Regions from separate parts of the Streptosporangium sp. NBC_01755 genome, predicted to be linked through region 2. Evidence: riboswitches for the same ligand, from Rfam matches in the RefSeq annotation. Region 2 holds a riboswitch; each other region holds the start of a gene.

Region 1 (3,201 bases), 2.1 Mb from region 2:
GTGAGCGCGCGCTCGATGTCGAGCGCGCCGACCAGCCGGTCCTCCGACGCGCCGACGGGCAACTCCACCAGCGCGGCCGGACGCTCCTGCCCACTCTCGCCCGCGCCGTGCGGGCCGTCGGGGCAGGCCGGATCCGGCTCGGCCGGGTCGCAGGAGAAGCGGCAGCCGGCGATCACCTTGACCGCGGGGAGCTGTGCGGCGAGCGCGCGGACGATCGTGGACTTGGCGGTCCCCTTCTCCCCTCGGACCAGCACACCACCCACCCGTGGGGAGACCGCGTTGAGTGTCAGCGCGAGCTTGAGGTCGTCGAGACCGACGACGGCACTGAACGGATAGGCACCGATCACGAGGTTTCTTTCTGCGAGATCCTGTTGACGTACCCGACCCGCCGAACGTTCAGTTCGGGGCCACCGCGAGCGCGTCGCGGCGGACGGCGCGCTGGACGGCGACGCCGTACAGGACGCCGATGGCCGACCAGAGCACGAGTTGCGTGCCGAGGGAGGACACCCGGAAGTCCCACAGCAACTGGGCGGGGAAGCCGTCGGGCACCTCGTTGATCGTCGGCAGCACGAACAGGGTGACGATGACGGGGACCAGGAAGCCGGCCGCGCCGGCGAGCCAGGGCCGGGCCGGCAGCCTGCGGGCGCAGGCCACACCCAGCGCCACGGACAGCAGGCCGATGGCGACCAGGACCAGGTACAGCGTGGTCCGGCTGCCGATGGTGTCCGGATCACCGATGGCGGGCGGGTTGGCCGGGTACTTGACGAACGGCACCAGCACGATCGCGACGAACGCGGTGGCGGCCATCGTCGCGGCCAGCACCACGTCGGAACGGGGTCCGATCCGGCCGCGCAGCCCGGCGAAGACGAGGGAGAAGATGCCTCCCACGGACATGCCGTACAGGGCCAGGGCGAGGAAGAGCCCGGCCTGCTGGCCGGACCGGCTGACCAGCGCCTCCTCCCCGTGGGAGTGCCCGGCCGCGGTCTGGGCGTGCGCGGCGGCCTCTTCGAGCGCGATGGCCTGGTCGATGTTCGGCTCGCCGAGCAGGTAGGCGAACACGGCGGCGATCAGCCCGGCGACCAGCCCGACGAGCAGGCCGCGGAGCAGCAGGGTACGTATCACGACGCGCGGCCTAGTGGCAGGGAACGCCGAGCAGGTGGCGCCCGTCGTGCATGAGTTCGTGCAGATAGTCGCCCGCCTGCGACACCGCCCCCTGGTCGAAGGTGACCAGGTAGGCCACCAGCAGGAGCAGCGGAACCGCCACGAGCCAGCGAGCCAGGTGGGAGAGGGGAACGGGCTGTGAAACGGACAGCTCACGCATGAGTAGCCTCCTTGGGGATGACGCGTCCCGACAGATGAGGACGCGGCGGCCAAGTAACCTGGCTCCCGGAACTCGCGTTCCGGATACAGTGGCGCGACCGCACCGGCTTCTCACCGGACTTCCCTCGGACCACCGCGAAATCGTCCGAAATGTAACTCTTTTTGTAGTGGATAGTCAACATAAGGTGATTCATTGCGGCATGCCGGATCCGGTTCCGTCTGCCGATCCGGCCGTCACGACCCGCTCACCGGCCCGGGATGGACGAGGTTTCTGGAGGTGAGCCTCTTCTTCGCGAGCCATACGACCGTGACGGCGACGGCGGACCGAGAAAGCCGGTGCGATCGGCCTCCGGACACCGGCCGGACGCGCGGCGGCCTCCGGAGGCCGCCGCGGCAGGTGCTCAGCGGGACACCCTGCGGAGCAGGTAGGTGTCCATGATCCAGCCCTTGCGCGCCCGCGCCTCGGCACGCAGCTCGCGGATGCGGTCGGCGACCTCGGACACCGGTCCGGCGACCAGGATCTCGTCCGGGGTGCCGATGTAGGCGCCCCAGTAGATGTCGAAGTCGTCGCCCAGATCGGCGCCCAGATCGGCGAAGGCACAGTGGGCGTCCAGCATGACGACGACGTCGTCGGCCGAGGGCCCCTCCTCGGCGAGACGCCGGCCGGTGGTGATGTGCACCGGCCGGGCGACCCGGGTCAGGCTGACGCGATGCCGGGCGGTGAGTGCGGACACGCTGCTGACACCGGGAATCACCTCGTGCTCGAACCGGACCGAGCCCCGCTGGTGGATCTCCTCGACGATGGCCAGGGTGCTGTCGTACAGGCCAGGATCCCCCCACACCAGGAAGGCACCCGTCTGCCCCTCGTCGAGCTCGTCACGGATGAACCGCTCGCAGATGTCGGCGCGGCGCGAGCGCCAGTCCTCGACCGCGGGGGCGTAGGCGGGGGTGGTCCGGTCACGCTCGGGGTCACCGGCCTCGACGATCCGGTACGGCGGGCGGGCGTGCGCGTCGACGAGGTCGTGCCGCAACTGGACGAGGTCATGCTTGGCCTCACCCTTGTCCAGGACGAAGAACACGTCGGTACGGGCGATGGCCTTGACCGCCTGGAGGGTGAGATGGTCGGGATCACCGGCGCCGATGCCGATGATGAGGATTCGCTTCACTTGCCAGAGTCTGCCCGTACCGCTTCGAGACTCGCCACAGGGGGCCGCCCCGGCGGATGTCCACCCCATCCACCCGCACGGCCGCCGCGTCCATGTGCTGTCCCGCAACGGCGCCTCAGCCACCGGAGAGCTGCGGATGAACACCTTCGACGCCGGTCACGCCTCCGGGAACAACCCCGCATGATCAGCCGTCGCCGCCCAGGCCGGGCGAGGGCGTGGCGAGCTGGAACCAGACGCTCGTGCTTCCGGGGGATCGGTGGAAGCCCCAGCGTGCCGCCAGTGTGTCGACCAGGGCGAGCCCTCTGCCACTCGGGGCCTCCTCCTCCGCCTGCCTCGGGTAGGGGATCCTGGACGAACCGCAGTCCCGGACCGCGACCAGCACGCCGCCGGTCGCGAACGCCAGCGAGACGAGGAACTCCCGCTGGACGGCATGCCGGATCACGTTCCCGGCAAGCTCGCTGGTGAGCAGGACGGCGTCGTCCCTACGGGGGTGCTCTTCCCCCAGCAGGTCGGCGACGAAGGTGCGTGCGGGTCTGACCTGCGAGGCCGTGGCCGCGAACCGGCGGGAAAAGCTCGGGGAGGCGGACAGCACGTCCAGCGCGAACAGCTGCCAGTCCAAACCCGAGAACCTCCGATCAGCGCCGTTGAACCGTCTACCCCGGAACAATCCGGAGATCCCGCCGACGATCAGAGCACGCGAACGCTTCACGATCAT
Region 2 (3,201 bases):
GGGGCGCTTATGCGCCGTAGGAGGTTTTTCGCGCTGGTGGCGGGAGCCATGGTCGTCGCGAGCTGCGGCAGAGTCGGCGACTCCGCCGACTCCGCCGACTCCGCCGTGGGCCGCCTGATCATCCTCGAGCCCACCGCCGACGGCCACGGCTGGGGCGGGATGGCGGGCAGGCTCGCCTCCGTCCTGGTCCTGGCGGGGCTGGCGCGCTCCGCCATGGTCGTCGAGCGGCCGGGAGCGCTGGGTTCCGTCCCCCGTGACGCGTTCGGCGCCGTCCGCGGCTCGTTCGTGCGCGAGGGCAGGCTGCTCGTCACCGCGATGCCGATGGTGACGGCCGCGGAGATCGCCAACACCGCCGCCGTGGTGGACGCCACCACCCCCCTCGCCCGCCTGGTCGGGGACTGGACGGTCCTGGTCGTCCCCGCCGACTCCCGCCTGCACACCTTCGAGGACTTCGCCGCGGAGCTGCGCCGCGACCCGGCGGCGCTGACGGTCGGCGGACGGCTGGAGGGCGGCTCCGACCACGTGCTCTACGGCATGATCGGCAAGTGCCTCGGGGTGGACGCCCGGTTGCTGGAGTACGCCGGCTTCCTTGCCGCCGAGGATGCCGCCGAGGCGCTTCAGATCGGACGGGTGGCGGCCCTGCTGGGGTCGGCCCGCGCCCTGCGACCCGAGATCGCAGCCGGCCGCCTGCGTCCCCTGGTGGTCTCCTCGGGCGGCCGGCTCGACGGGATCGACGCGCCGACGCTCCTGGAGGTCGACGTCCGGCTGGAGTACAGCGACTGGTGCGGTCTGCTGGGGCCCAAGGGCATGAGCCCGGCGGACCGGGACGCCGCGATCGCCCTGTGTGACAGGATCGACGCCGCGCCGCGCTGGCGCGCCCTGTGCGCGGCCAATGAGTGGAGCCGGGTCTACCTCAGCGGCGACGACTTCCGTCAGTGGCTCCTCACCGAGACGGCCCGCACCCGCGGGGTACTCCACGAGCTCGGGTTGCTGAAGTCCTCCGACACAACTTGTTGGGGTAGTTGCGTCAGACGCCCCTAGATGTAGGATCCTGCTCGTTGCTGGTTCGCCCCGGAAGGGGCGAGGCAAGAGGGAACCCGGTGAGATTCCGGGACTGCCCCGCAGCGGTGAACGGGAACGAAAGCCGTCATGTGAGCACTGGGTGAACCATGCCCGGGAAGCGACGGCCGGTAGGCACGCGCAGGGCGCCCGTGAGTCCGAAGACCTGCCGGTGACGTGATTGTCCAGGGCCTCGTGGGAGGGCCCGCGGAACGAGGCGGTCCGGCGTGCCCGGGATCGCTCGCGGACGCGTGCCCATCCGGCGGAGCCGTACGGGGAAGTCCGAGCGAGCGAGGGGCACCAGGTGACAGAGACCTTGGCAGGGACCGCGGTGGAGAACGCGGCAGGGGTCGTGGCGGAGAACGCCGGGGACGACCGGGGCAGCGGGAACGCGACGGTCGATCGCAGGCAGGCCATCGACGAGGCCGCCGCCAGGGTGATCACCGACCCGGAGAACTCCAGGGTCGCCGCCGCGCTGCTGGCCGAGCTGATCGCCGACGAGGCAGCCGAGCACGGCGTCCGCGACTTCTCCGAGTCCGTCGCCGCGACGCACCGGGCGGGGCTGATCGCCGACGGGCTCGCGGAGTTCGTGGCCGCACACGCCGAAGTCCTGGACGCGCTCATCGAGCCGGACGCCGACACCAGGTTCGAGTACTTCGGGCTGCGTACCGTCTACGATCGCTACCTGCTGCGTCACCCGAGCACCCGCAAGGTCCTGGAGCGCCCGCAGCACTTCTTCCTCCGGGTGGCCTGCGGCCTGTCCGAGACCGTCGAGGAGGCAGCCGAGCTGTACGCGCTCATGGCCACCATGTCCTACCTGCCCAGCTCGCCCACGCTGTTCAACTCCGGCTCGCGCAGGCCCCAGCTCTCCTCGTGCTTCCTGCTCGACTCGCCCCGCGACGAGCTGGAGGCCATCTACGAGCGCTACGGGCAGGTCGCGCGGCTGTCGAAGTACGCGGGGGGCATCGGGATCGCCTGGAGCCGGATCCGCTCGCGGGGCTCGCTGATCCGCGGCACCAACGGTCACTCCAACGGCATCGTGCCCTGGCTGCGCACCCTGGACGCGAGCGTCGCCGCGGTCAACCAGGGCGGCCGCCGCAAGGGCGCGGCCTGCGTCTACCTGGAGCCCTGGCACGCCGACATCGAGGAGTTCCTCGAACTGCGCGACAACACCGGCGAGGAGGCCCGCCGCACGCACAACCTGAACCTGGCCAACTGGATCCCCGACGAGTTCATGCGCCGGGTCGAGGCCGACGGCGTGTGGTCGCTGTTCGACCCCAAGGAGGTCCCGCACCTCACCGACCTGTACGGTGCCGCGTTCGACGACGCCTACCGGACCGCGGAAGCCGAGGGCCGGTTCGCCGCGCAGCTGCCCGCCCGCACCCTGTACGGCCGGATGATGCGCACGCTCGCCCAGACCGGCAACGGCTGGATGACCTTCAAGGACGCGGCCAACCGGACCTCCAACCAGACGGCCAGGCCGGAGAACGTCATCCACCTGTCGAACCTCTGTACCGAGATCCTTGAGGTCACCGGCGACGCCGAGACCGCGGTCTGCAACCTCGGCTCGATCAACCTGGCCGCCCACCTGTCTCCGGCCCCCGGAGACGGGGTCGACTGGGTACGGCTGCGCGCGACGGTCCGCACCGCCGTGCGGTTCCTCGACCGCACCATCGACCTGGGCTTCTACCCGACCCCCGAGGCCAGGAGCGCCAACCAGAGGTGGCGCCCGATCGGGCTCGGCGTGATGGGCCTGGCCGACGTGCTGTTCACGCTGCGGCTGCCGTTCGACTCGCCGCGGGCACTGGAGCTGTCCACCCGGATCTCCGAGGAGATCGCGCTGGCCGCCTACCGGACCTCCTCGGACCTGGCCGTGGAGCGTGGCCGCCACCCCTCCTACCAGGAGACCAGGGCCGCCACCGGGGTGCTCCACCCCGACCACTACCGGGCCGCGACGTCCGAGGAGTGGACGGAGATCAGGGAGCGGATCGCCAGGACGGGGCTGCGCAACTCGCTGATGATCGCGATCGCGCCCACGGCCACGATCGCCTCCATCGCCGGTTGCTACGAGTGCATCGAGCCACAGGTCTCCAACATCTTCAAGCGCGAGACCCTCTCGGGGGAGTTCCTCCAGGTCAACCG
Region 3 (3,201 bases), 2.1 Mb from region 2:
CAGCCGGGCGATGTCGCCGTAGGTCTCCGCGCGGGCCATCGGCGGCACCAGATGATCGACCAGTACGGCGTGCGCCCGCCGCTTGGCCTGCGTGCCCTCACCGGGGTCGTTCACCAGGAACGGGTAGACCAGCGGCAGATCGCCGAGCGCCGCGTCGGGGCCGCAGGAGGCCGACATCCCCGTCGACTTGCCGGGCAGCCACTCCAGGTTGCCGTGCTTGCCGACGTGCACGATCGCGTGCGCGCCGAAGTCGTCGGCCAGCCACCGGTAGGCGGCCAGGTAGTGGTGGCTCGGCGGCAGGTCGGGGTCGTGGTAGATGGCGACCGGGTTCTCCCCGAAGCCTCGCGGCGGCTGGACCATCACCACGAGGTTGCCCGCGCGCAGCGCGGCCAGCACGATCTCGCCATCGGGATCGCGGCTCCGGTCGACGAACAACTCGCCCGGCGGCGGCCCCCAGTGCGCCTCGATGTCGCGGCGCAGGTCCTCGGGCAGCGTCTCGAACCACGCCCGGTAGCGCGCGGCCGGGATCCGCACCGGGTTCGCGGCCAGTTGCTCCTCGGTGAGCCAGTTCTGGTCCTGGCCACCCGCCGCGATCAGTGCGTGGATCAGCGCGTCGCCGTCCTGCTCCGCCACGCCGGGGAAACCGTCCCCGAGGTCGTACCCGGCCTCCGCCATGGCCGTGAGCAGCCTGACCACACTGGCCGGGGTGTCCAGGCCGACCGCGTTGCCGATCCTGGCGTGCTTGGTCGGGTACGCCGACAGCATCACCGCGATCCGTCGTTCCGGCGCTCGGACATGCCGGAGCAGGCCGTGCCGTACGGCGATGCCGGCGACGCGCGAGGCCCGCTCGGGGTCGGCCACGTACACGGTCAGGCCCTCGTTGTCGACCTCCTTGAAGGAGAACGGCACGGTGATGATCCGCCCGTCGAACTCGGGGATCGCCACCTGGGAGGCGGCGTCGAGCGGGGACAGGCCGTCGTCGTTCTCCCGCCAGGCGTCCCTTCCCGTGGTCAGGCAGAGGCCCTGCAGGATCGGCACGTCCAGCTCGGCGAGCGCGCCGACGTCCCACGCGGAGTCGTCCCCGCCCGCCGAGGCGGTCGCCGGGCGGGTGCCCCCGGCGGCGAGCACGGTGACCACCAGGGTGTCCGCGGCTCGGAGCGTGTCGAACAGGCCGGGCTCGGCGGTGCGGAGGGAACCGCAGTAGACGGGCAGGGCCTGGCCACCCGCGTCCTCGATGGCCAGGCAGAGCGCCTCGACGAAGGCGGTGTTGCCCGCGACGTGGTGCGCGCGGTAGTAGAGCACGCCGATGACGGGGCCCTCGGTGCGCCGTGCGACGCGTTCGAGGGGGCCCCAGCTCGGGGTGGGCACGGGCGGCGCGAAGCCGTACCCGGTGAGCAGCACCGTGTCGGAGAGGAAGGCGTGCAACTGGGCCAGGTTCGCGGGGCCGCCGTGCGCGAGGTAGGCGTGCGCCTCGGCGCAGACGCCGCCGGGCACCGTGGACAGCTCCATCAGCTCGGCGTCGGGGGCCTGCTCGCCGCCGAGGATCACGACGGGCCGCTGGCCCGCGAGCAGCGCGTCCAGCCCGTCCTCCCATGCCCGCCGTCCGCCGAGCAGTCGCACGACCACAAGGTCCGTGCCCTCGGTCAGCGCGGGCAGGTCCTCGGCGGACAACCTCGCCGGGTTGCCGAGCCGGTAGTCCGCGCCGCTCGCCCGCGCGCTGAGCAGGTCGGTGTCGGAGGTCGACAGCAGCAGGACGCAGGGCGGCGCCGAAGGCATGGGCGGCGCCGGCGACACGGGCGACACGGGTGACACAGCGGCCTGCGACGCGGGTGGCGCGGGAGATCGGGGGGTGGGTGACACGGCGGCCTGCGACGCGGGCGACACGGGGGATCGGGGGGTGGGCGGCACGGAGCGCATGGAGAAGTCCTCCCTCGGGGTCCTCGCCCCGGGTCGTCGTCATCGCGACGGCAGGAGTCTCCTGGCTCCCGGATCAACGCTCACCCCGGCCTTCCCGTCCGTTGCCGGACCGTGGCCTTCGGTGGGGTTCGCTCCCCGGTTACAGTGGCGGGACCGCGCCGGTTTCACACCGGCTTCCTCCCTGCGCCGTCGCCTAGGGTCACACTATGCCAGGCGGACATCCGTAAAGAAATGGGAGCTACCATCCACTGCGTGTCAATAACTGACCCTCCCGGAAGAACCCGGACAGACGCGTGTCCCGGAGCGCTCCAGGTGCATGCTGCGGCCGATGGCGGCCTGGCGCGGATCCGGGTTCCCGGTGGGGCGCTCACGGCGCGTCAGCTCCGCGTGGTCGCCGCCGCCGCCCGGGAGCTCGGATCCGGCGTGATCGAGCTGACCTCCAGGGCGAACCTCCAGGTACGCGGCCTGCCACCGCAGCACGGCGAGCCCCTTCCCGCCGTGCATCCGTCACGCGACGACGCGCACGCCCCGGACGGTGAGTCTTCTCCGGTCGGGGTTTCCGTACGCGGTGACGTGGGCGTTCCGGACGGTGAGTCTTCTCCGGTCGGGGTTTCCGTACGCGGTGACGTGGACGGTGACACGCGCGTTCCGGACGGCGGGCGGCGGCTTTCCCCGGCACCTGACTTCGCCGCGCGGCTGGCCGCCGCCGGGCTGTTGCCGTCGGCCACGCACGAGCGGGTACGTAACATCGTGGCCTCCCCCCTGGCCGGGCGGGCACCCGCGAGCATGCTCGACGTCCGTCCGCTCGTGTCCGAGTTGGACGGGGAACTCTGCGCCCGGCCCGCGCTCGCCGACCTGCCCGGTCGGTTCCTGTTCGCGCTCGACGACGGCTCGGGCGACATGGTGGCTCTCGGCGCGGACGTCACGCTGCTGCCGGTCGATCCGGCGGACGCCTCGGTGGACGTCTCCGAGGTGGCGCTGCTGCTCGCCGGTGCCGACCACGGGCTGCGCACGCCCGTCTCCTCCGCCGTCACCGGTATGCTCGCGGTCGCCGAGGCGTTCCTGGCCGAGCGCGCCGAGCAGGGGGCGGGCGCGTGGCGGCTCGCCGAGCTGACCGACGGCCCAGGCCGGGTCTCGGCCCGCGCGCTCAGGGCGGAACCGGATCTGCGCCAGGCCGCCGCCCCCGCCGTACGGCGGGGGCGGACCGTGCACGGCGGCACGGTCGGGGTCATCGCGCAGCGTGACGGAAGGTCGGCCCTCACCGTTCTCGCCGCGCTCGGGCGG
Region 4 (3,201 bases), 190 kb from region 2:
TGCTGGCCAAGAGATGGAACGAGGATGTCGACGTGCTGTCGTCGACCTCGTGGCAGCTCATCGCCGGGGGAGTCGTCCTGCTGCCCTTCGCCGTCGCGGTGGAGGGCCCGCCGCCGAGCCTGGACGGACCTGCGATCCTCGGGTTCGGTTATGTCAGCGTCGTCGCGACGGCTCTCGCCTTCGCCGCCTGGTTCGCCGGACTACGGCACCTGTCGGCGGGAACGGTGGGACTCGTCGGGTTGCTGAGCCCGGTGACCGGGGTGCTGATCGGTACGACGATCGCCGGAGAGGCGCTCACCGCGCAACAGTTCTGCGGGCTGATGCTGGCACTCCTCGGCATCCTCCTCGGGCAGCCCGTCGCGGCCCGCCTCGTCGCGATCAGGCGGCAACGACGCCGGGCAAGGCCGGCAGGGCCTGCCCGGCGTCGAGAACGAATCAGCCGCTGACAGTGCCGTGTGGCCACGGACTTCGACTCCGACTCCGACGGCGCTCGGTCGGCGCCCTCCTGAGCGCGGATCCGACGGCACCCGGTCGGTCTCTCATCCCGGTCACGCTAGGCGATCAGGATCGGCCCCCGCACTCCGATATCGAGCCAGGCCGATGGCACCTGGAATATCGTCAGCCTGCGGCCAGGTCCATGCGGAGGAACTCGGTGATGCGGAGCAGCCTCGGTGGGCGTGGCACCTCATCGGAGAGAGCCTGGAACGCCTCGTCTTTCCCGACGAGGCGTGGGGCGGCGAGTTCCACCTCCCTCCCGTCGACCCGGAGCCGCGCCCCGTCGGCCGCCAAGATGTTCTGCACCCAGTCCGAGCGCGATCCATACACCAGAACGAACAGGTAGCCGCCGTCGACGGGGTGCGTATCGAGCGGCGTGCGGTACGTCGTGCCAGAGGTGCGACCGACGTGAGTCAGCACCGGCCATGTCCCGCTCGCGATCGCGCGAGGGTTGAACACCCGCTTGTTCACGTGCCCCCACCACTTCGGCATCGGCATCGGGGTCTTGGCGGGGCCGATCGCTCCCCTGTCACCTGGGGGAACCGAATGCGTCTAGGCTGGACCCGCAGTCGGTTCGCCCTGCCCTCCAGGCAGGCGCGTCGTAAGAGGGAACCCGGTGCGGCCGGCGCTCGCCTGTTTGGCTCGCGAGCTCGCCAATTCCGGGACTGCCCCGCAGCGGTGAGTGGGAACGACCGCCGTCAAACGCACTGGGTCCGAGTACCGGACCGGGGAAGCGACGGCCAGTAGATGCCCGGGCGAAATCCCGGGCGTGCCCGCGAGTCCGAAGACCTGCCACTGCCCGCGTGCGACCACGCACGCGGTGACTTCGGTGACCTCGAGGGCGGGTCGGCGCTGCGAGCGGGCACCAGATCAGGGTGCTCGCCGGTCAGCCGTTCCTTCGCGCCCATGAGAGCACCGGGGTTCTCCATGACTCGCGAAGGAGAGTTTCGTGGCTGAGACTTCCGCCACCCCCGCATCACTCGCCACCGTCCACGGCTATCCACGCCAGGGGCCGGACCGCGAGCTGAAGAAGGCGATCGAGGGCTACTGGGCGGGCCGCGTCACCGCCGATGAGCTGCATGACACCGCGGCCCGGCTGCGCCGCGACAACTGGCGGCACCTGGCCGGTGCCGGCGTGCGGGAGGTCCCCACCGGCGACTTCTCACTGTACGACCACGTGCTGGACACCACCGTCATGGTCGGCGCCATCCCTGAACGTCACCGGGCCGCCGTCGAAGCAGACGCCCTGGACGGCTACTTCGCCATGGCGCGCGGCACCCAGGCCGTCGCTCCGCTGGAGATGACCAAGTGGTTCGACACCAATTACCACTACCTGGTGCCGGAACTGGGGGCGGACACCGTCTTCACCGCCGATCCGGCCAAGCAGGTCGGCGAGCTGCGTGAGGCTCTCGCACAGGGGCACAGCCCGCGTCCGGTGCTGGTCGGCCCGGTGACGTACCTGCTGCTGGCCAAGCCCGCGCCCGGCATGGACCCCGGCTTCGACCCGACCACCCTGCTGGACCGGCTGCTGCCGGTCTACGTGCAGGTGCTCACCGCCCTGCGCGCGGCGGGCGCCGAGTGGGTGCAGCTGGACGAGCCCGCCCTGGTACAGGACCGCGACCAGGCCGTGCTGGACGCCGCGGCCCGCGCCTACCGGGAGCTCGGCTCCCTGACCTACCGGCCGAAGATCCTGGTCGCCAGTTACTTCGACCGGCTGGGAGAGGCGCTGCCGGTTCTGGCCGAGGCGCCGATCGAGGGACTGGGCCTGGACTTCACCGGCCCGGCCGCGGCGAACCTGAACGACCTGGCCAGGGTGGGCGGGGTTGTCGGCAAGCGTCTGATCGCGGGCGTCGTGGACGGCCGCAACGTGTGGATCAACGACCTGGAAAGGTCACTGTCCACCCTGGCCACCCTGCTCGGCCTGACCGACCGGGTGGACGTGGCGGCCTCCTGCTCGCTGCTGCACGTCCCGCTGGATGTCGCGCTCGAGCACGGGGTGGATCCGCAGGTCGGCCGCTGGCTTGCCTTCGCCCGGCAGAAGACGGCCGAGATCGTCACCCTGGCCAGGGCACTGAGCGAGGGCACCGGCGCCATCGCCGGGCAACTGGCCGCCAACCGGGCCGATCTCGCCTCGCGGGCGGCCTCGGCGCTCACCCACGACTCCGCCGTACGGGCCCGTAGCGCGGCGGTCACCCCGGCCGACGCACGCCGCTCCCAGCCCTATCCCGAGCGGGCCGTCGCGCAGCGTGCCCGCCTTGGCCTGCCGTTGCTGCCGACGACCACCATCGGCTCCTTCCCGCAGACCACCGAGTTGCGGGCGGCCCGCGCCGACCTACGCGCCGGACGCATCGACGCCGCCGCCTACGACGAGCGGATCGCCTCCGAGATCCGCTCGGTTCTGGTCTTTCAGGAGGCGGCGGGCATCGACGTCCTGGTACACGGCGAGCCCGAACGCAACGACATGGTCCAGTACTTCGCCGAGCAGCTCAACGGATATCTGGCCACGCAGCACGGCTGGGTGCAGTCCTACGGCACCCGCTACGTGCGGCCGCCGATCCTCGCCGGAGACGTCTCCCGCACCGAGCCCATGACGCTGCGCTGGACCCGCTACGCCCAATCCCAGACGGCGCGTCCCGTCAAGGGCATGCTCACCGGGCCGGTCACCATGCTGGCCTGGTCCTTCGTCCGTGACGACCAGCCCCTGGC

Evidence for each region. A riboswitch is a leader RNA that binds a small molecule or an ion and turns the genes downstream of it on or off. The one in region 2 is predicted to bind cobalamin.
Region 1: another riboswitch for cobalamin. It lies ahead of OG884_RS30355 (CbtB domain-containing protein); the one in region 2 lies ahead of OG884_RS01595 (ribonucleoside-diphosphate reductase subunit alpha).
Region 3: another riboswitch for cobalamin. It lies ahead of cobN (cobaltochelatase subunit CobN); the one in region 2 lies ahead of OG884_RS01595 (ribonucleoside-diphosphate reductase subunit alpha).
Region 4: another riboswitch for cobalamin. It lies ahead of metE (5-methyltetrahydropteroyltriglutamate--homocysteine S-methyltransferase); the one in region 2 lies ahead of OG884_RS01595 (ribonucleoside-diphosphate reductase subunit alpha).

What each region holds. Positions count from the first base shown of each region.
Region 1 is NZ_CP109131.1:6,393,796-6,396,996, reverse strand. It holds gene OG884_RS30365 (magnesium chelatase subunit D family protein) at 1-347, opposite strand, end outside; gene OG884_RS30360 (CbtA family protein) at 397-1,122, opposite strand; gene OG884_RS30355 (CbtB domain-containing protein) at 1,133-1,321, opposite strand; adenosylcobalamin (AdoCbl) riboswitch at 1,325-1,471, opposite strand; gene cobF (precorrin-6A synthase (deacetylating)) at 1,722-2,486, opposite strand; gene OG884_RS30345 (ATP-binding protein) at 2,671-3,201, opposite strand.
Region 2 is NZ_CP109131.1:389,549-392,749, reverse strand. It holds gene OG884_RS01600 (tripartite tricarboxylate transporter substrate-binding protein) at 10-1,041, shown strand; cobalamin riboswitch at 1,046-1,247, shown strand; gene OG884_RS01595 (ribonucleoside-diphosphate reductase subunit alpha) at 1,364-3,201, shown strand, end outside.
Region 3 is NZ_CP109131.1:6,402,774-6,405,974, forward strand. It holds gene cobN (cobaltochelatase subunit CobN) at 1-1,776, opposite strand, end outside; cobalamin riboswitch at 1,953-2,155, opposite strand; gene OG884_RS30385 (precorrin-3B synthase) at 2,230-3,201, shown strand, end outside.
Region 4 is NZ_CP109131.1:580,520-583,720, reverse strand. It holds gene OG884_RS02430 (EamA family transporter) at 1-446, shown strand, start outside; gene OG884_RS02425 (nitroreductase family deazaflavin-dependent oxidoreductase) at 619-966, opposite strand; cobalamin riboswitch at 1,048-1,306, shown strand; gene metE (5-methyltetrahydropteroyltriglutamate--homocysteine S-methyltransferase) at 1,445-3,201, shown strand, end outside.